DNA from 3 places in the Oceanobacillus sp. GQ8 genome. Region 2 is predicted to be linked to each of the others. Evidence: riboswitches for the same ligand, from Rfam matches in the RefSeq annotation. Region 2 holds a riboswitch; each other region holds the start of a gene.
What was found. A riboswitch is a leader RNA that binds a small molecule or an ion and turns the genes downstream of it on or off. The one in region 2 is predicted to bind cyclic di-GMP.
Positions count from the first base shown of each region.

Region 1 (7,336 bases), on a different contig from region 2:
ATTGTTTAGTATACTGTTTTTTATAGGCTCAATGGTTTTTAGCTGAGTGTCAAATTTAAAAAAGTTAGATAAAAAATACCCCCAAAAGTTAGATCTAATTCTAACCTTTGGGGTTAATTAATGTTGTTCTATAGTCTTACCTTTTACAATTTAAACTGCTCCACAACTTCCTGCAATTCCTCCGCCATAATGGAAAGGGAATTAGCAGAATCAGTTATTTCCTCCATTGATGCAAGCTGTTCCTCTGTTGATGCGGAAACGTTTTGTGCTGCTCCAGATGTTGTTTCGGAAATACCTGCAAGACTATCAAATGTTTCAACAAATTGGTCTGTACCAGAAGAGATTTCTTGAATTTTTGAAGCAACCTGCTGGATTTGGGTCGTTACCGTGTTTACAAATGATGTAATATCATTAAAGGACTGCCCAGCTTCGCTAACCACTTCAATTCCTCGATCTACTTCCGTTGTACCAGTTTCCATCGCTTTCACTGCATCGATGGATTCACTCTGTATTGATTGAATCATATTCTTAATCTGCTCAGATGATTGAGATGATTGCTCTGCAAGCTTACGAACTTCATCTGCCACAACTGCAAAGCCTTTGCCATGTTCGCCAGCTCTTGCAGCTTCAATAGCAGCATTTAAGGCTAATAGATTGGTTTGCTCTGCAATATTCGTGATAACATCCACGATTTCCCCAATTTCTCTCGTTTTATTACCAAGACCTTGAATGTTTCCAGAAAGTTCATGGACTGTTTTCTTAATAAATTCCATTTGCCCTACAGTTGTCTTAATTGCTTTATTCCCAGCATCAATCACAACCGTAGCATCAGCAGCAGTCGAGGAAACCTCATTGGAACTGGTTGCAATCTGTTGAATGGATGAAGACATTTCCTGTGCCATTTTAGAGCTGGAATCTATGCTGCTAGATTGACTTTCAACACCAGAAGCAACATCTTGAATAGAATTTGTAATCTGTTCTGTAGCTACCGTGTTCTGTTGTGAGCTGGCATTTAACTCCTCTGAAGAGGCTGCAAGATTGTTTGCTTTGTCACGTACTTGGACAATGACTCCGTTTAAATGTTTTCTCATCCGATTGAAGGCTTTTGCCAATTGGCCAATTTCATCATTACTATGATTTTCAACCTCGACAGTTAAATCGCCCTTACTCATTTTGTCAGCAACTTCAACCAAATTATTAACTGGGCGAGTGATAGAACGAATGATTAATAGTACAACTGCAATTCCGATGACAAGTGCAATAGCAATTACAATAATTGTTTTTTGGAAAATGGGCGCCACAGCATCATCTACTTCATCTTGGAACATTGAACCAGCTATCTTCCAACCAGAAGTTTCGTTCGTGGTAAAGGCTAGTTTTTTCTTTTCACCGTCTATTTTATAATTAAACTTGCCTTTATTAGAGGCATAAAGGTCATCGATAAACGAAACTGTTGCTTCCGAACCAGCCTCATTTGTAGGGTGTGTAATATAATGCTTTGTTCCGTCAAGTAAATACACATATCCTTCTTTGCCAAGGTTAATTTCACTAACCATCGCTGCCAAGCTATCAAGCTGTAGATTCGCTCCGATAACGCCTTGTCCATCAGCAGTTGTTTTGGCAATCGTCACAACAACTAAATCAGTAGAACTGGAAATATAAGGGTCTGTTATAACTACTTTCCCTTCATTTTCCATAGCTAATTGATACCAGGGGCGTTCACGAGGGTCATAATCTGGCTTGACTTGAATAGAGTCTGGAGCTACAAGGAAATCTCCTTCTACAGTTCCTACATAGGTTTGTTCAAGATCAGCCTTGGAATCTTGGGATCTGCTAAGTATTGCTTCAAGTTCTTCCGTGTTACCTTCTAAAATGGATTCTGCTGAAATAGCATTAGATAGAAAATCGACGTTTTCCATTTGTGCTTGAAGTAGTTGATTAATTGTTGAGTCTACCATCTGCACACTTTCTTGTGCCGTATCTAACATTCTACTATCCGTATTGCTTTTTGCGCTCATGTAAGACGTATAAGCAATAATGCAACTAGGAACGAGCAATACCAGCAAAAAGGATAAAAGAAGCTTATTCTTTAAGCTGAACTTGAATCTTTTTAATTTGAATTTCTTCATGTAATAACACCACTCTCTTTGATGATTTATTTTGAAATGTACATTCTCAAGTTATATCGACAGAAATAATAAATTATGTAGAAAAATGTAGAATATTATTTTAGTTAAAGCGGGTTAGACACCATGACCTCAAACTCTGCAAAACAGTAGGAGAATGATTCCAAATTTTATTTTTTACATAACCCCTAAATTATTTTTAAAACGAGACGATATAAAAGCATAGGTATTTTTAACTAATGGGACAAAATCCAATTCTAGAAAGGGCAAACTGCTTGAAAGAGTAGGACGCAAAGCAAAGGGTCTAAGGTTTTCAAAACTACGATCGCCTGGCTGCCAAAAGGAAAAACATTAATTCTTTTTTGGCTATTCTACTTTAAGGGATAGCGTTTTTAATAAGGCTGAAAAAGGTTGAACGAATATTTAAGATCCTCCTCACCTTAACGAAACCTACTAGTTAATCTTACAAGCGACAACGAGATAAAGGAGACATGTGTAATGGATAAAACGTCTGTCATTGGCGTCATACTGGGTGTGATTGCTGTCGGGGTAGGGATGGTATTAAAAGGTGTAGGCGTTGCGGCATTAATCAATCCTGCCGCGATTCTAATCATCCTCGTGGGAACAGCAGCGTCCGTGGTTATTGCCTTTCCGATGAGCACCGTTAAGAAAATTCCTTCTCTGTTTAAAATTATTTTTTCTGAAGAAAAGCAGGAAAACACGCAGGAATTAATCATGACGTTTACAGAGTGGGCTGATCAAACAAGAAAAGAAGGTCTACTATCATTAGAAAGGCAAGTAGAAGAAACAGAGGATCCTTTCTTATCCTCAGGCTTACAGCTGGCAATTGATGGCCAACCAGCAGAGTTTATACGTGAAGTTATGCTGGAAAAAGTAGACGCAATGGAATCTAGACACCAGGAAGGCGCTGCTGTTTTTTCTCAGGCAGGAACATATGCCCCAACCCTTGGCGTACTTGGTGCCGTAATTGGTTTAATTGCAGCACTGAGTGATATGAATGACATCGAAGCATTAGGCCATGCGATTTCTGCAGCTTTTATTGCTACTCTACTCGGTATCTTTACAGGGTACGTGCTATGGCATCCATTTGCCAATAAGCTAAAGGAAAAGTCAAAGAAAGAAGTGCAACGTAAAGAAGTGATCGTGGAAGGGATCCTTTCTATTACGAATGGCGATTCTGCCATGATGGTAAGAGATAAATTAGGATCATATTTATCTACAAAAGAATTAAAGGCGTTAAGACAAGATCAGGAACAGGAACAAGATAATGAGTAGGAAGAAAAAACATAATGAAAACCATATTGATGAATCCTGGCTGCTACCTTATTCCGATTTACTTACCTTACTTGTAGCACTCTTCATTGTTTTATTCGCTATGAGTGAAATAGATTCGGAAAAGTATAACCAGCTTTCCACTGTATTCCAAGAAGAATTTTCGGGTGGGGCTAGTTTTATGGAAGAAAGCAATGCACCGAATGAATCAACTGTCGATATTCCTAAAGACGAAGAAGAGCAAGAGATACAAGAAGAGCCCGGACAGGTAAGCAAAGAGGATGAAGAGCTTGAAGAGCTGGAGACAATCCAAGAGCACATTAATAGCTATATTAAGAAAGAGGAACTTGAAGAGGTGTTTGATACACAGCTCACGGATGAAGGATTATTGCTTACGATTTTAAATGATATTTCTTTTGACTCGGGTAGTGCAGAGGTAAAAGAAAGAGGGCAGCGGCTTGCTACGGATGTTTCAGAACTTCTATATACAGACCCACCACATCAAATTGTCGTAAGTGGCCATGCTGATGATAGGCCCGTTTATAACGCAGAATTTGCATCAAACTGGGAGCTTAGTGTCATGCGCGCGATTAACTTTATGGGTCTTATCCTAGAGAACGATCAGCTTGACCCAGGCAAATTCAGTGCAAAAGGCTACGGGGAACACCAACCCATTGTGCCAAACAACTCGGAAGCAAACCGGGCAAAAAACAGGCGAGTAGAAGTATTAATTTTACCTAATTACGATATATCGACAAATGAATAATAAGGGGAGATAGCAAGATGACAACAACAGCCAATCAACAGAGCAAAGTTATAACACATTTACTTAATGGCACAAATACTACCATGAAATCCATTATCCCAGTAGCTCAACGTGTTTCAAAGCCACAACTATTAACAGAGCCGCCAATTGTAGAGTATGGTGTGCTAATAGGGATAACAGGCGACATCAAAGGAAAAATTATGCTCTCAGGTGATCCCGCTGTTTTTAGTGGAATTGGCGGTGTCATGTTTGGAATGGCTGTGGAGGGAGAGATGCTTGTCTCTTTTAGTGGAGAGCTGGGGAATATGCTAGCCGGTGGAATTGCGACCATTATCGTAAATGAAGGGCTAACAACCGATATTACAGCACCAACAGTATTACAGGGATCTACAAAGATTTCTGGTTACAAAAAAGCAATAAAATTAACAGCAGGCTTTGAAAATCTTGGTGAATTAGATGTCATGTTCTTATTAGATAGCTAGTATGTAAGAATGCGAAGGTGAAAGGAAGGTTATATGGATACGAATGATTATATCGAAATATTTTTAGATGAAAGTAATGAGCATTTACAGGCAGTCAATGACCAGCTGCTAAAGCTGGAAAAACAGTCTGATGACCTTTCCATTGTGAATGAGATTTTTCGCTCCGCCCACACATTAAAAGGGATGGCAGCCACGATGGGATACGAGGATATTGCATCACTCACTCATAATATGGAAAACGTTTTAGACAAAATTAGAAACAGCTCGCTCCATGTGACAACAGAAGTAATCGACGTAACTTTTGCGGCCGTAGAGGCATTAGAAGAGATGGTCGAATCGATTGCAGGTGGGAATGAAGGAAAGAAAGATGTGACAGATTTGATTGCTCGCTTAGAAGCAATTGAAAATGGAAAACAGCCAGAAGAGGCTCCAGTAGTTGCAAAAACTACAGCGCAAGAAAAACTGGAACTTGATGAATATCAATTAACTGTGCTTGACCAGGCGAAGGAGCAAGGCTTTGAGGCTTACCAAATGGAGGTTGCGCTCGACGAAGGGTGTATCTTAAAAGCCGCACGTGCCTACATGGTAGTGGAAGCGGTCGAACAACATGGTGAAATTATTAAAACATCTCCTCCTGTTGAAGAGCTTGAAGCAGGCGAGGTAGACCATTTTTCTCTAATCGTGCTAACAAAATCTCCTGCAGCAGAAGTAAAGCAAAGTGTACATAATGTATCGGAAGTAGAATCTGCTCAGATTAGCCCGTATGTCACGGTGAAAGAGGAAGCTGTATTAGCAACAGAAGAAATGGCTGCTACGAAAGAAGAAGCACCTGCTGAGGCGAAACAAGAAAGTCATAAAGCCGTTACATCTAAAACAATCCGGGTGAATCTTGAACGGATTGATGATCTGATGAATCTATTTGAAGAAGTAGTTATTGATAGAAGTAGATTAGAAGATTTGGCGAGTGAAATTAAAAACGAAGCCCTACAGGATACTGTTGAGCACATGTCCAGAGTTTCAGAGGACATGCAAAGCTTAATTCTTACGATGCGCATGGTTCCAGTAGAACAGGTATTTAATCGTTTCCCAAGAATGGTTCGCGGATTGGCCAAGGATCTTAATAAAAACTTGGAATTAGAGATAATTGGGGCAGATACGGAGCTAGACCGTACGGTAATTGATGAAATTGGTGACCCACTTGTTCACTTAATCCGAAATTCAATTGACCATGGTATTGAATCACCAGAGCAGCGAAAAAAAGCAGGCAAAGCGGAAAAAGGCAGCCTGACATTGCGTGCTTTTCATAGTGGAAACCATGTGTTTATTGAAATGGAAGATGATGGAGCTGGAATTAATCGTGAAAAAGTTGCTGCAAAGGCGATTGAAAATGGTGTCTTAACAGAAGCACAACTGGAAAAATTAACAGATCAAGAAGTAAATGAACTTATTCTCGCTTCTGGCTTTAGTACAGCAGAAACAGTTTCAGATATTTCCGGCCGCGGAGTCGGACTTGATGTGGTCAAAAATAAAATTGAATCACTTGGTGGAAAGTTATCCATTGAGTCAACACAAGGAAAAGGAAGTAAGTTTTCCATCCAGCTTCCACTAACATTGTCGATTCTATCAACGCTTCTAGTTGATGTATCGAAAGAAATATATGCCATCCCACTTTCTTCTATCATTGAAACACTGATGATTGACGAAAAAGAAATTATGGATGCACACGGACAAAGAGTCATTGATTTCCGGGGAAATATTATCCCAATTGTTTCCTTAAGAAAAGTGTTTAATATAGAAGAAACAGAAACGAATAATTCAACAGACCAAGCTATTGTTGTAGTGAAAAAAGGGAACAAGCTGACAGGTATTCTGGTTGACTCTTTCATCGGTCAGAAAGAAGTCGTACTTAAGGCGCTTGGAGCTTACTTGAAGGATGTCTTTGCCATCTCAGGTGCCACGATTTTAGGTGACGGGCGTGTGGCATTAATTCTTGATCCGAATGCATTAGTGAAATAAGGGGGGACAAATTGTGGAAGACCTAAGAAAATTTATTGTGTTTACATTAAAAAACCAGTCATATGGAGTGGATGTCAGTCAGGTACATTCCATTGAACGTCTACAGAAAGTAACAGAGGTACCAAGAACGGCTTCTTTCATTAAAGGAGTCATCTATTTGCGCGGAAACACTATTCCCGTCATTGATTTAAGAGAACGGTTATGGATCGGCCAGACGGACACAACAGACGAAAGCCGCTTTCTCATTGTAGAGATAAAAGATATGCAGGTTGGGTTGCTAGTGGATGTTGCTAATGAAGTCTTGGATATTGGGGCAGAGGCAATTGAGCCACCACCAGAAATGATTGCTGGAGTGGAGGCACGCTATTTAGAAGGTGTTGCTAAATTAAAGGATGAGCTGCTTATCCTTTTGGATCTAGAACATATTCTGGATATGGAAGAAGTACAGGAAGTAAAACAAGCGATTAACTAATTTTATTTTGGAGGGTTTCAATCATGGCAAGAATTTTAGTAACAGATGATGCTGCATTTATGCGTATGCAATTGAAGGATATCGTAACAAAACTAGGACATGAGGTTGTTGGCGAAGCGGAGAATGGTCAAGTTGCAGTAGAAATGTATCAGGAGATAAAACCTGATCTTGTGACGATGGA
Region 1 is NZ_JCAXEV010000003.1:477,502-484,837, forward strand. It holds gene AC6CHS_RS11170 (methyl-accepting chemotaxis protein) at 144-2,129, opposite strand; cyclic di-GMP riboswitch class I at 2,382-2,467, shown strand; gene motA (flagellar motor stator protein MotA) at 2,625-3,422, shown strand; gene motB (flagellar motor protein MotB) at 3,415-4,185, shown strand; gene AC6CHS_RS11185 (chemotaxis protein CheX) at 4,203-4,667, shown strand; gene AC6CHS_RS11190 (chemotaxis protein CheA) at 4,701-6,683, shown strand; gene AC6CHS_RS11195 (chemotaxis protein CheW) at 6,697-7,155, shown strand; gene AC6CHS_RS11200 (response regulator) at 7,179-7,336, shown strand, end outside.
Region 1: linked by a shared signal. The riboswitch ahead of motA (flagellar motor stator protein MotA) and the one ahead of AC6CHS_RS00325 (prepilin-type N-terminal cleavage/methylation domain-containing protein) in region 2 are both predicted to bind cyclic di-GMP.

Region 2 (7,336 bases):
TTTAATAAAATTAATTTCCGTAGTCATGTTGCTTAAACCTCATTTTTCATTGCCAGACCAAGAACGTCTGTGTATTTTGAAGGTAGCTCGCCATTTGTAAAATCCTCTACCACTATGATTGACTCTGTAAATCGTTGTTTCAATATTGGTAAACCAGGATAATCACCAGATAATAAAAGAAGTTCTATTTGGCCATTCCCTTTTGTGATGGAATATTGATAGAAATCAATGATGCGATTTATTTCAATTAAATACTCATCAATAGTTCGCTCAATATCTACTTCCTCTGTTACTTGTTCCACTTTCATGTTTCTTGTAAATACAGGCTTGTTTTCTTTGAAGGCCGTTAATACAAGCGCATCTTCATTCCAGTGAACGAGAAGGATATGGTGTTGTGTTGTTTCCTGCCTTGTGGCCATGTAATACCGATATACAGACAAGGAGGTCAAATCTGCCACCACGGGACGCAGTCCTTGCTGTTCAAAGACATCAACATAATCCGTTATCTTTTCTTTTGGATAAGCAAACAGTAAAACATGTTGCTTGTCATCCAGTTTTTCAAGAAAATCTATCGCGATAGCAGGATTGGAAAATGGTAAATAAATACTATTCCCCAGCTGTGTCTCGATATAGCCTTTCGCTTCTTCTCTTGATAAAGCTGCTGGCACTTCTAATTGCCTGATTACTACCGTGTCATCAGGGACCGCAAATAAAAGCTTTTTTCTTTTCCATTTATGCTCATGCACAAGCTGTCTGATGAGCTCAGAAAATAAAGCTTTATCAATTATCTTGCCTTCTTCTAAGACAGATGGAGGAAGCTCTAGCTCTCCGTGTTCTTGCAACCCTTCCATCTTATTGCTTTTATGATAGGTATACCGTAATTTTCGGTTCGTAATCACGATATTAACCCTGCCATTAGACATCAATCCCATGCTGTCACGCCCTTATTAGAGTATTGTAATATACCAGTCTATTAATCTCTCACCATAGAAGTATGTTATCAGGGAAGCGAGCACGATATACGGCCCAAAGGGAACCGGCTGCTTTCGGTCGATTACTTTTAGCACGATTAACAGCAGTCCCACTATTGCTCCAATGATACAGGAAAGAAAGAAAGCTAGAAGAGTGCCTTGTAACCCAAGCACAATCCCTAGTACACCAAAAAGCTTCATATCCCCTGCGCCCATACCACCCCTGCTAATCATAATAACAAGAGCAATAATTACCACACCCGCAATGGCTCCTACTAGACTGCTCCACCACGGTTCCAGAGGTTCAAGAAAACGCATAATAGCGAGGAACGGCAAGAAAAATAATAAAACCTTATTGGGTATAAGCATGTAAGCAAGATCTGACACAAGGATGATCATAAGCAAAGAAACGAGCAACAATGCTGTAACGATTTCCTTGTGCAGTCCAAGTTGTATGTAACTAAGTGCAAAAAGCACGCCTGTCAGTGCCTCAACAACTGGATAAATGGAAGAAATTGGTTTACCGCAGTATCGGCATTTACCCCGCTGTATGGCGAATGATAAAAGCGGTATATTATCATACCACGCCAATTGATGGTCACAGTTGGGGCACCTGGAGCGGTCATTCGCAAAAGGAATTTTCTTTGGAACCCGCAGTCCGACCACATTAAAAAAAGACCCAAAGAGCAAGCCTAAAGCGAAAAACAATAAAATCATGACACTTTCCATTTATGTACTCCTTCATGTTAAAGATGTTTATAATTGAAGAAAACGCCCTGCTTTGGGGCAAGGGCGTTGCATTAGTGTATATTAGTTATATTAATTACTCGTATTTAAAAGTTTTTCCACCATCATCGCTTGTTGTAACTTTCACATTACCTTTAAGTTCAAAATCTCCAAGATCAACGTCTAAGAATCCTGCATCTACTAGCTCTTTCATTGTATAACCAGCTTCAGCATCAGCTGGTCCAACGCCCGAAACATCAGCAAGCCTTGCAGCATTTTCAACCAACTCTTGATTCGCTATTGTAGCTTCGGCTTTTGAATTATCAATAACATTCCCAATCGTAGGAACCGCAATAGCAACAATAATAGCTAAAATTGCAATAACTGCTAAAAGCTCTACCAACGTAAATCCTTTTTCTTTTTTCAACATTTTTTTCATGCGTGTAAGCATAAAAATCCCCGCCTCTCTAAATATGTATATTTAGTAACACAGTCAGGTCGGTTGCACTACTTGCTCCGGATTATCAAAGTGCCCAAATAGAGATAACCCTTCATAGCATCCGTCTATTTACCTAGTACTATTATATTATATAAAATTACAATTTACCACACTTTTATTGTAAATTTTCGAACATAGAAAACATTGGTATAACAACAGCGGTTATGATACCACCTACAATGAACGTAAGAACAATAATCATAAGCGGCTCTATTAACGTTTTAATCCTATTTGATAATTGTTCTACTTCTTCTTCATAGAAAGAAGCCGCTTTTGCTAGCATTTGATCCAACGTTCCTGTTTTTTCACCAATTTGCATCATTTGAATAATTAGTGGGGGAATCACCCAGTGGTTTTTCATTGGTTTTGTGATCGACTCACCTTCACTTAGGCTTTCCCTAGAATCATGCAGTACCTCTTGTATCACTTTGTTCCCAACGACTTTTTCTGTTATCCCCACTGCTTCTAATATGGGAACTGCGCTGTTAACCAATGTACTTAATGTTTGCGTCATCCGGACCAGCGCTCCCTTATGCGCAAGAACGCCAAGAAAAGGAAAACGTAGCTTGTATGTATCTAAACGAAAGCGAAAACTATCATATCGTAACATATATTTGCCGAGAAAAACTAGTAATACTATAAGGAGAGCAATGCTCCACCAATAAACGCCAAGCCAGTCACTAAGACTTAAAATAAATTGCGTGTACGGCGGTATTTCTTCTCCAAACGAATGAAACATTGTAACAAATTGCGGCACAATAAATACTAGTAAAAACACACTTAAAAATAATGTAATGACACCTACCACACTTGGATAAAGCAATGCGGAGACGACTTTCTGCTTGTTGCGATATTCTTTCTCGTAATAATCAGCCATTTGGCTTAGAATTTCATCTAGTTTCCCACTTACTTCTCCAGCATGAATCATATTTACAAGTAGTTCAGGAAAAACATTGGATTGTTTTTCCGCTGCAGTAGATAGCGAGACACCCTGCTCTAACTGTTTTAGCATATCATCTAGGGCTGAACGAAGTGCATAATTATCGGTTTGTTTTGACATCGTATCTGTCGCATCCGTTATGGTAATCCCAGCATGAATCAGTGTAGAATATTGTCTCAGGAACAGAACAAAGTCTTTGTTTTTAACACGCTTATTCAAAATAATATCTTTATTCCATGGTTTCGTTTCTTCAATTCGTGTAATTAATAGTCCTTGTTTTTCTAATTCGCTAAGAGCTCGATGTTTTGAATCGGCATCAATTTTTCCTTTAATTCGCTCACCCGACATCCGTTTGCCGACATATTGAAAGTCCATACTAGGAGCTCCTTCCTTGCATAAACGGTGCTGCTGCTTCCATGGAAATCTGGTCTTCTTGCAGAAGTCGCTTCAATTCCATATCCAATGTATGCATTCCATGATCCCTTGAAGTTTGTAATACATTTTGGATTTGATGTAATTTTTCATTTCGAATAAGGTTCTTTACAGCGGAAGTATTTCGAAGTACCTCTGTTGCTGCCCTTCTTCCTGTATAATCCTTTGTGACCAATAGACGCTGAGAAATTACCGCTTTTAAAATCGTTGATAGTTGAATACGTATTTGCGTTTGCTGAGCTGGTGGAAACACATCAATAATCCGCTCAATTGTAGAAACGGCATCTGTTGTGTGTAGCGTTCCAAGAACGAGATGACCCGTCTCCGCCGCTGTTATAGCTGTAGAGATCGTTTCGAGGTCACGCATCTCTCCAAGTAAAATGATATCGGGATCCTGCCTTAAGCTAGCTCTTAAGCCATTTACAAAACTCTTTGTATCAAATCCAACCTCACGTTGATCAATGATTGATTGATTATGAGTATGCATATATTCAATCGGATCTTCTAATGTGATAATATGTTTTTGCATCGTCTGATTAATGTAATCAATCATGGAAGCAAGTGTCGTGCTTTTTCCACTTCCTGTCGGCCCCGTAACCAGAACAAGTCCTTGTGGTTCCTGTACAATTTCCTTTGTTACCAAAGGAAGGTTCAGTTCCTCAATTGATGGTATACGGTTCGGAATAATACGAATTGCTAACGATAATTCACCGCGCTGATAAAACGCATTTATCCGAAATCTGGAAACTCCTTGAATACCATAAGAAAAATCTAACTCTCTCGTCGTCTCTAACGTTTCCCATAAAGTTTCCGGTAAAATAGATTGTACAATTTGCTTCGTTTCTGTTGGTTTTAACCGGGGCTTGTCCTGCTCGACGAGCTTGCCATTTATTCGGAATACGGGGGCTTTACCAATTGTTAAATGCATATCTGATGCATTGTTGTTATATGCTTCTGTAAGCAATTGTTCAATTATGTCACGCATTCTATCCCCCCCTACAATCGAATGGAAACTTGCATAATCTCTTCCATTGACGTCTTTCCAGCTTTAATTTTTTCAAGTCCATCCTGCATCAGGAATGCTGTTCCCTGAGTTTTCATATAGGCTCTTATGTCAGCCATAGAGCCATTATTCAATAGCATTCCGCGAATCGCATCATCGATTACTAGTACCTCTTGAACTGCAATTCTTCCACGATAACCACGTTGGTGACAAACGGAACAACCTTCACTATCATAGACGTGTTCTACGCTCATTCCATTGTTTTCAAAGATCTCTTTTTCCATATCTGTTGCAGGCCGCTCTATTAAACAATCTCTACAAAGCTTGCGAACAAGCCTTTGGGCTACGACACCAGATAAGGAGGACACAACTAAATATGGTTCAATTCCCATGTCTATTAAACGCGGAATCGCATCCACTGCACTATTGGTGTGAAGGGTACTAAAAACAAGGTGACCTGTTAGGGAAGCGCGGATTGCGATTTCTGCTGTTTCCTGGTCGCGAATTTCCCCTACCATGATTACATTGGGGTCCTGTCGTAAAATGGAACGCAAGCCATTTGAGAAAGATAATCCAACAGAACTGTTCACCTGTACCTGATTAATTCCTTCTAATTGATACTCCACAGGGTCTTCTACTGTCACGATATTAACCGCTTCTGAATTCAGTTGATGAAGTGCTGCATACAATGTGGAAGTTTTCCCAGAACCTGTAGGACCTGTTAAGAGCACAAGACCTGAAGGACGGCTTATTAAATCTTCATATTTTTTGAGATTGCTTTGCGAGAAGTCTAACTCATTAACTTTCTTTAATGCTTGATTTAAATCCAGTATTCGAATAACAACCTTTTCTCCGTACACTGTTGGTAAACAAGAGATTCGTAGGTCAACTGGTGTTAAACCAACCGTCGTTCTAATTCTTCCGTCCTGCGGCAGCCTTGTCTGCGTAATATTTAAGTCTGCCAAAATTTTAATTCGTGCAATCAAGGCATTCTGCATCTGCTTGGCAACAACCTTTTCTGTTTGTAGCTTTCCATCAATTCGATAACGGACTTGAACGGCTGCTTCCTGTGGATCGATATGTATATCACTCGCCTTTAACTGAACAGCAGTTGTAAGCAACTGATCAAACAACTGAATAATCGGAGCTTCTGCTTCCCCATTTTTATTGTTATCTATCATTTCTGGTTCGTTTTTGTAGTAGTATTTATTGATCGCAAACAGGATATCATCCTTCGCAGCAATAACCGGAGAAATGCTAAAACCTGTTTCCATTTCCAAATCATCAATAACAAAATAATCCATTGGATCCTTCATCGCCACCATTAGTTCCGTATCACTAATCTGCAATGGCATAATCAAGTTTTGCTGAGCAGATTCCCTTGTGACGAATTGGAGGACATTTTCATCGATTGGATATCGATATAGCGACACATGTGGAATGCCTAGCTGGAATTCCAGGACTTCAATCAATTGCTTTTCTGTTATAAAGCCATGCTCGAGGAGGGCATCGCCAAGTTTTTGATTGCTTTTTTTATTTTCAAGCGCTTCGTTTATTTGTTGTTCTGTAACCAGTCCCGCGTCACGTAGCAGGTCTCCAAGACGTTTACGTGTGATCAAATTATTCATCCCTTTCAAATGTTATCGTAATAGTATCGTTAGTTTCTATAGTCTGACCCATTGATCTACCAATACTTATATAGGTAACTTCTAAATCTTCTCCTTCAATAACCTCAGGAAGAGGGTCTGGTAGTTCAATTTCGAACTGCCTGGCTTCATCCAGTATAAGGATCGGATTTCCCGTTTTTGAAATTTGCAAGTACTCATCCAATTTTGTTGACAAATAATCCATTACATCTTGGAGCTCATTATATTCATACGTTTCTAAAACAGATTGCACATAATCTATCCCCATTTGCGAAACTAACTCTGCATCAATACGTTTTTCTGTTGTCGTAACTTGTTTTGTTGTTTGAATAACTTGTCCAGACAACATCGTTACGAATAAGAGCAGTAATGTAATCATTAAAAGAGTTAGGACTAGCGCCGCGCCACTTTCACCTTTCAAGTTCATGGTTTTTCCTCACTTTTTATATATGTATAAGACTCACTAATAAGGTTATTGTTTTCCCCATAAACCTTTATTTCTGCGCGATACAGATTAACAGATGCCTCTTTACAAAGACCTATAGTACTCTGGTAATTTATATCATTTAATGTGTAGGTCTTATATGAAATTCCCTTTTCCTCCCCTTTACACTCTTTGACAGGGGTAGGATACCAACCTTCTACTCTATCATTTTTAACATCATAGGCTACTTGGCCTACTAAATTACTTGCAGTAAGTTCATTTTCCGTTTTTCCAGTCCACTTAAAAACTTGTGGAAATATTGGCAGAAGTACCATAATAACTAGTGCGAGAAGCGCTATTGATGCTATAATCTCTATAAGGGTAAAACCACGATCATTATTAAAAAAATTTTTGACCATTCTGATAACCACGCCTCACATGTGACTTTTATCCTATTATAGCATTTTAATGGATGTGAAAATATGAATTTTCGACAACTTCATAATGAAAAAGGGTTTACACTTGTTGAACTCCTTGCTGCACTTGGTTTATTAGCAATCGTCATAACATTATCTTCTAGTGTCTTAATGCAATTATTAGGCAGTGAAAAAGAGGCAAGTGCTAATATATCGTTGAAACAAAATACCAACGTTTTACTTAGTGAGATGAGAAATCAGTTTACGGAAGGTCGTAGT
Region 2 is NZ_JCAXEV010000001.1:58,854-66,189, reverse strand. It holds gene AC6CHS_RS00340 (hypothetical protein) at 1-27, opposite strand, end outside; gene pilM (type IV pilus biogenesis protein PilM) at 33-932, opposite strand; gene AC6CHS_RS00330 (prepilin peptidase) at 948-1,700, opposite strand; gene AC6CHS_RS00325 (prepilin-type N-terminal cleavage/methylation domain-containing protein) at 1,795-2,136, opposite strand; cyclic di-GMP riboswitch class II at 2,185-2,267, opposite strand; gene AC6CHS_RS00320 (type II secretion system F family protein) at 2,312-3,511, opposite strand; gene AC6CHS_RS00315 (type IV pilus twitching motility protein PilT) at 3,513-4,553, opposite strand; gene AC6CHS_RS00310 (GspE/PulE family protein) at 4,565-6,199, opposite strand; gene AC6CHS_RS00305 (hypothetical protein) at 6,192-6,644, opposite strand; gene AC6CHS_RS00300 (type II secretion system protein) at 6,641-7,060, opposite strand; gene AC6CHS_RS00295 (prepilin-type N-terminal cleavage/methylation domain-containing protein) at 7,124-7,336, shown strand, end outside.

Region 3 (7,336 bases), on a different contig from region 2:
GTCTGGCTCGACCCAGGCCGCATTTAATGCTTCATCAATGGCATCAACGGAAAGCCCTATGAAGCTAGAGAGTTCTTCTTTGCTTTGTTCAGGATTACTACCAAGTTTCCCTGGAATGATCCCAATCTCATTTATTTTGTCATTGATGGCTAATGGCATTTGGTTCCGGTCAAGAATCTCTCCTCGAGTAGGAGCTTCGCTTTGAATACTAATTTCTCCACCATCTTTTAATTCAGGAAAAATAAAGCCAGGGTCCCACTGTACATACCAGTTTTGTTCTTCCTCTTCTCCTTCTTGGACAAGGGTAGCTTCATAGTCGAATTCAATTGGTCCCGCCATGCTTTCCATCGCTACTTCAAAGGGAATGGTAGCAGTTCCTTCTTCCATTGCGGATTCCAACTCTTCCTCGTCCAATTTTGAAAACGAAATGGAAAGGTCAGATATTGCTAGATCTTCATAAATTTTATTGTAACGATCCACATATTCTTCAGTTGGATACGTTTCAGTAGACTCACTTGATAGCATGCCATACGCATCAGAGAATTCCTGTCCATTCCAATGCTTCACATATGTATCAAATCGTTCATTTGGTGTTACTTCGTCGTCTGAACAGCCGGCTAACACTACCAAAATGATAGCAGCTAAGGCTATTGTAATCTTTTTCATCGGATCCCCCTCCAGTATCTATCTTGTAATCTAGGTCTATTATAACATGTTTGTTAAAGAATTCAGCCAATACAGAAAGCCCCAAGGAAATTGACAACCCCGGTGGCCGTTCTTACATTTGCTATTAGCCCTAATTACCTTTTTCTGTTTCAACAGGTAAGGCTGTAATAATATAACGGTCTGGAGCGCTTCCGACAAAAGAAAAAGGGTAGCAGGTGGTCAAGGTCAATACTTCCTCAGGCGCTGTAGGGGAGATGATGGTACGATCATCCGCATCCACGATCTTTGTATCCACTATTTCATAAGTGAACTCTCCATAAGGAAGTTTGACTGTTAAATGGTCTCCTAGCTCGAGCTCCCCCATACTGTGGAAAACAGTGTCCCGATGACCGGATAATACAATCTGATCGTTCTGACCTGGATATGCTGTCCCTTTATAATGACCTACCCCTTTTGCAAGGTCATTTTCATCTGTTCCTTCTACAATAGGTAAATCTGCATCTAGCCTAGGAATATACAGAATTCCGGCAGTGTCGCCTGTTTGTGGGGCAAACCCTTCCGCTGTTTCAGTTGATCCATCATCTGTTTGGATTTTTTGGCCCTCATCGAGCAATGTCTGTGCCTCTGCCAAACTATTTTTTTGCGCTTGCGCTGTATGGAACCATTGATAACCTCCAACACCTAGCAAAACGAGTCCAGCAACGATTAACAATAGGGAGAGCTTTTTCATAGGCAATACTCCTTGCGTTCGTTATTTACTTCTAGTATATAGAAAGCTTTCTTTTTTTGAAAGATCAGATAAGGAAGAGTTGAATTTTATTAAGAACAATAATTTATTAAATTTAGCAAAAAGTTAAGTAATTTAAAGATAATAGCCAAAAAAGAAAGAAAAATGTTCTTTATATAGAATTATTGAACGAATATGAAGTTTTGCAAACTGTGAAATATGACCTATACTGCAAGTAATCGTTCGTTATATAAAACAAATATGTAGATAAAAAGAACGATCATTATACATAGGGAGGGGGATATTCGCTGTATATGAAGATGATATGAGTAGTGGACGTTCGTTTATCAAGGTAACCATCATGTATTTCTTCAGGGAACAGCAGCGGAACGTATCTCAAAATATTTATAAACTATGAGGAGGAATTTTATTATGAGTATGAAGAAAAAATTAGGTCTAGGTATCGCAACAGCAGCACTAGGAATTTCATTAGTAGGTGGAGGAACATTTGCATATTTTAGTGACACAGCAGAAACAAGTGGCACATTTGCTGCAGGTACATTGGATTTAAATGCTAATCCAACTGAAGTCATTAATGTGGAAAATATTAAACCAGGCGATTGGATGAATCGTTCATTCACATTAGGCAATGGTGGATCGTTAGAAATTGCAGAAGTGTTGCTTGAAACTTCCTATGAAGTAGTTGATGCAGGTGGAGACAACGGCGATCAAGACTTTGGTGATCACATCCGTGTCAACTTCTTATGGAATGAAGACAAAGCAGTATTAGGACCATGGTCTCCAGACAATGTTGTCTACTATACGACGCTTGCAGAATTACAGAGTATGTCTCCAGACGCAGTGGCTAATGAAATCTTTATTCCTTTCTTTGAAGAACGTGGTGGACTACAACCAGGCGATTCGGATGAATTACATGTTCAATTCGAATTTGTTGAAAGTGGAGAAGATCAAAACGTCTTCCAAGGTGATTCTCTTGAGCTTCAATGGAACTTTACTGGTTACCAAGGTGAAGGCGAAGAAAAATAATTTTGTTTAAAAGAAAGGCGGGTTCTCCCGTCTTTCTTCCATACATATTATTTAAACAGAGATTTTGCTTTCGTAAGGGCAGCACGTATAGCTGCGTTTACGAAAGCAATGAATCATGTTGAATGGAGGGAAATAGGTTGCGAATGAGCCGGATGCGAAAGTTTAAAAGGTATAAGCAATTTGTGATGGTATGGAAGGTTGTAGCTATTTGTTATATTTCAGTATTTACGCTTGGATATCTCGTTTCCGGAACAGGAGCCTATTTCGTATCCTCACAAGAAAATGAACACGTTATTCAGGCAGGAACATGGTGGGATGGTAGTGAACTTGCCTTTGTAGGGAAACCAAAAGTGGATGAAAAAGCCTGCCCTGCGATGAATGTTAGCGTGGAATTGAAAAATAAAGGTTTTTCCATGACAGAGACAACTACCTATGAAGTGTTCTTTTCCGAAACAGGCAATCCACAAAAAACGGGTAAGAAAGTAGCGAGTGGTGAAATTAAAAAGCTTGAAAAGGGTGAAACAGTTTTCTTAAGCTACACAGCAGAAAAAGAAGGCTTTTATATTTTTAAAGCACTTCAGCATCCATTATATGGCGAAGAAACGGAGAAACCATTAGAGGTTTGGAGCAAAAAAGCAAATGCAAAATGTAAAGAGAAAAAAGTAAAAGAAGAAGCAGATAAAGAAGTAAAACAGGAAAAAGACGAGGAAGTTTCTACTGAGGATAAGAAACAAGAAGAGTCGAAGATCACCGAAGACACGCAAGAGAAAGCTAAACTAGAAACAGAAAAGGCTCCTGTGGAGGAAGAGAAGGACACTTCATCAACTGAGGAAAACAAACAGGAAACAGACGCATCAGAAGCAACAGAAGCTGAATCAGAAAAGCAGGAAGTAAAAGAAGAAGAGCAAACGAAAAAGCAGGCTGAAAAACAACCAGATAAGAAGCACCAGGAGCAAAGTGAAGGGATAGAGCAACCATCTACTGGAACAAAAGAGGAAGAGGGAGAATAAACATGTCACTTAAACAAGTAAAAAAGTGGGTTAGCCGCATTACGACCTATGTATTGTTCGCTGCACTAATTGTAATGGCAGTTGTCGTGGTCTCCTCAAAAGCGTCTGGAGGAGAACCAGAAATTGCCGGTTACCAGCTGAAAACCGTGTTATCAGGCTCCATGGAACCAGGAATTCAAACTGGCTCGTTAATCGCTGTTAAGCCGGATGGGGATATGAAACGGTTTAAAGATGGGGATGTCATTACCTTCATGGATGAAGAAGAAAAACTAATTACTCACCGTATTACCGAAGTAATGGCAAGTGGTGAGCAAGTGATGTACCGGACAAAAGGTGATAACAATAACGCGGAAGATCTTGAGCCAGTATTATCTGAAAACGTCGTGGCGGAATACACTGGTTTCACGATCCCTTATCTTGGATATTTGGTTAGCTTTGCACAGTCTCGAAATGGCGCATTTCTGTTACTCATTCCAGGGATTTTACTGCTATGCTACTCCGGCCTAACGATTTGGCGGACCTTGGGAGAAATAGAGAAGCAAAATAAAAAAGGTGATCAGAAACTGGAAGAAGGGCGATCACTTTCTTCCTAACAATAGAAGAAAATCTGATTTTAGGGGGTGGATTCAATGAATAAACGTTTCTTCATTCTAAGTTTTGTTTTACTACTATGCAGCTTTTTCCCATTAGGGTACGTATCCGCAGCAGAAGCAAATGAAGCAGACGCTTCTAAGGAGTTGGATATTCAACTTTCGCCAAACAACTATTTGTTCCAAGTACCCAATATGAAGCCAGGTGATTGGGCACCAAGGGATCTTAAAATCTCCAATGACGGTAGACAGGATTTTAGTTATCGTGTAGAGCTGGAAAATACGACAGAAGAGAAAGAGCTGTTTAATGAATTAATTATTGAAGTAGCAGACGGGGATAAACAACTTTATAAAGGGAATCTGCCGAATTTCTCCATTCCGGATAGAATTCTGGATGCCGGGGAACAAGAGGAATTGAAGCTAACTGTTTATTTCCCGGATCATGTGGGGAATGAATTTCAAGGGCTTGAAACGGAGTTTGTTCTCATTTTCACCGCAGAAGGAGAGGAAGATCAACAAGACTCCATCAGTGTAGGTGGGAATGTTAGTAATGGAGATGGGAACGGAACTACGGGTGATAAAGGTGGAGCAGTCTTACCTAATACATCAACAGATATTTTTACCTTCCTCCTTTTTGGAACGATTTTACTGTCTGTCGGGGGCGGCATTCTTGTTATACGTAAACTACGGTTGATTAGAGATCATCGTATCTAATAATTTCCATATTCTTCGACAAAACTGGTGTAAGGTAATCCATTTCTCTTACAAAACTAGTTGAAATAAGACAAAAGAACCTACGCAAATAGTCGTGAATTTATAGTATCATATCACTAGGCAGTTCTATTTAGTGTCATAACTACATTTCCTCAGAAAAAGGCATACTCATCGAAAGACGGGGACGCAAAATCACAGATCTACGGCATATGCTAGGATGGCTGGGTTATCTGGAAATAATAATGGGGGATAGGATATGGAAAAAATAGTTGAGCAGTTATCATTAGATGGGGAATGGATTGAATTAATCAAAAGGGCAAAGAATCTTGGAATTACTACAGAGGAAATACGTCAATTTCTAAAACAAACGGAATCATTACATAATGCTTGAATTTAATTGTACTTTATATAGAACTCCTCACCCACTTTATGTTATAATTCGCTTTGAAAGAAGGTGAGGGCATGATCGGTGAAAAAATCAAACAACTTCGCACTGAAAAAAAGATGTCCATTTCTGAATTAGCTGAAAGAGCAGGGGTCGCTAAATCATACCTTAGTTCGATTGAACGTAACCTTCAGACAAACCCATCGATCCAGTTTATTGAAAAAATAAGCACTGTTCTTGGTACGACGGTTAATGATCTTCTACGTGAAGAGAACGTAAGCGGTCCTGAGGATTTAGATAACGAATGGTTGAAAATCGTACAGGAAGCAATGGAGTCTGGTGTTTCAAAAGAACAATTTAAGGAATATCTTGAGTTTAACAAATGGCGCAGTAATAAAGATAGATGACCCATCAAAGCCGTTGCAGTGATGCACGGTTTTTTGCTTTGGCCATTTTTTAACTAGGGTATTGCCGATACCGTGGGGAGCCCAAAAAGCGAACTACACAGCACATATAACAAAGATAAGGAGAATGAATTTTGAAGAAACACATTTTCTGGCTTCTACCCATATGCTGGATGGGGATCATTTTTTATTCTTCCCATCAGCCTTATCAAAATCAAAATGTGAAACCACTTTTGAACAATCTAATAAATGTAAGTTTTCTTGAGCCGTATTTAAACTGGTTATCGTTCACCTACCATGAAAGTATCGTTAGCGTGGAACAGTTAGGTGTTGCTGGATTTATCGAATTTTTCATCCGTAAAGGTGCCCACGTATCTGTATTCTTGGTTCTCTGTTTGCTTTTTTATGTGGCCTTTCGAAAAGCTGGAAAACAAAAGCATAGTAAAGCGCTAATCTTTTCTTTGTTTCTAACGGTAATTTATGCCATATCGGATGAAATACACCAAGGATTCACACCACACAGAACACCCTATGTTGGAGATGTCATACTTGATAGCTTTGGTGCCCTGTTGGCGGTAGGCCTACTTGTCCTTTTTTACAAAAGAAAAGATAGAAGACCTCTATAAAGTTGTATAGGGAAACGAATAAGGTAATGAGATATTAATTTTTTGTAAATTTTGATCATCTACGACATGGTTCGACAACATTTTGTTCGTTCATATGCTATTATGCAACACGTAAGATATTTTTCAAAAGGCGGGGTATGAATAATGGAGCAAGAAAAGTTTAAAACGATGCTAAAAAAAGTAATCCATGATACCGAAAATCATCATATACAATCCTCTCAAGAAATGATCCAGACTTTAATTGATGAACTCACACATGAAAGACTACTTCCGAATGTTCAGCAATCTGTACTGAAGGGTAAATAAAATAAATAGTGGTCAAGATAAACCATGACTTTAAAGCTCGCCTCTTATAAATGGTAGCAAATAGAGGAGAGCTTCTTTGTGGCGAGGTTTTATGCTTCCAAAGTTCTAATAGATCTTTTTTCTTTTATATAATTTATCCTCTAGTACCTCTTTTCTCTTATTCTTCGTTTTATCAATTTTTTCATTCTCCTAAAAAGTCTTTTTTTCTGAATTATTTCTATTCAAATTCTTTATTATAGCGCTATCTCTTGCTCCATTTTCTATAAAAAAAGTGTTATGATATATATTATAGTAGAGGAGGAAGAGACAGTTGCAAACAAGGCCCATTTACATAAAAAATGTTCGCATATTAACAGAAGAAACGATTATGGAAGATAGCGCTCTTCTTTTAGAGAGCGGAAAAATATCTAAAATCGGGAAACAAACGTCCCTTCCGGATGAGATTCAAGAAATTGATGGAAAGGGAAAAATTGCTATTCCTGGCTTTATAGACGGACACATCCATGGTGCGAACGGCGCTGATGTGATGGATGCAAGCAATACAGCACTTGATTCGATTGCTTCCGTGCTGCCTAGAGAAGGAACTACAAGCTTTCTGGCAACTACGATCACACAGTCACCTGAAAACATTGTGAAAGCGCTAAAAACAATTGCTGCCTATAATAATAAGCCCGGACAGGCTGAAGTGATTGGCGTACACCTAGAAGGACCATTTATAGAAAAGTCTAAGGCAGGCGCACAACCACATGCTTATATTATGGAGCCTAGCATCGAACAGTTCGAGGAATGGCAAAAATTATCGGGAGATAAGATTAAAACAATTACGATGGCGCCAGAGCACGACCCGAATGGAACCTTTAT
Region 3 is NZ_JCAXEV010000003.1:506,082-513,417, forward strand. It holds gene AC6CHS_RS11300 (penicillin-binding transpeptidase domain-containing protein) at 1-666, opposite strand, end outside; gene srtD (class D sortase, LPxTATN-specific) at 797-1,396, opposite strand; gene AC6CHS_RS11310 (TasA family protein) at 1,826-2,440, shown strand; gene tapA (amyloid fiber anchoring/assembly protein TapA) at 2,593-3,450, shown strand; gene sipW (signal peptidase I SipW) at 3,453-4,043, shown strand; gene AC6CHS_RS11325 (TasA family protein) at 4,080-4,754, shown strand; cyclic di-GMP riboswitch class I at 4,906-4,988, shown strand; gene AC6CHS_RS11330 (anti-repressor SinI family protein) at 5,011-5,145, shown strand; gene AC6CHS_RS11335 (helix-turn-helix domain-containing protein) at 5,217-5,546, shown strand; gene AC6CHS_RS11340 (VanZ family protein) at 5,678-6,169, shown strand; gene AC6CHS_RS11345 (hypothetical protein) at 6,314-6,475, shown strand; gene nagA (N-acetylglucosamine-6-phosphate deacetylase) at 6,786-7,336, shown strand, end outside.
Region 3: linked by a shared signal. The riboswitch ahead of AC6CHS_RS11330 (anti-repressor SinI family protein) and the one ahead of AC6CHS_RS00325 (prepilin-type N-terminal cleavage/methylation domain-containing protein) in region 2 are both predicted to bind cyclic di-GMP.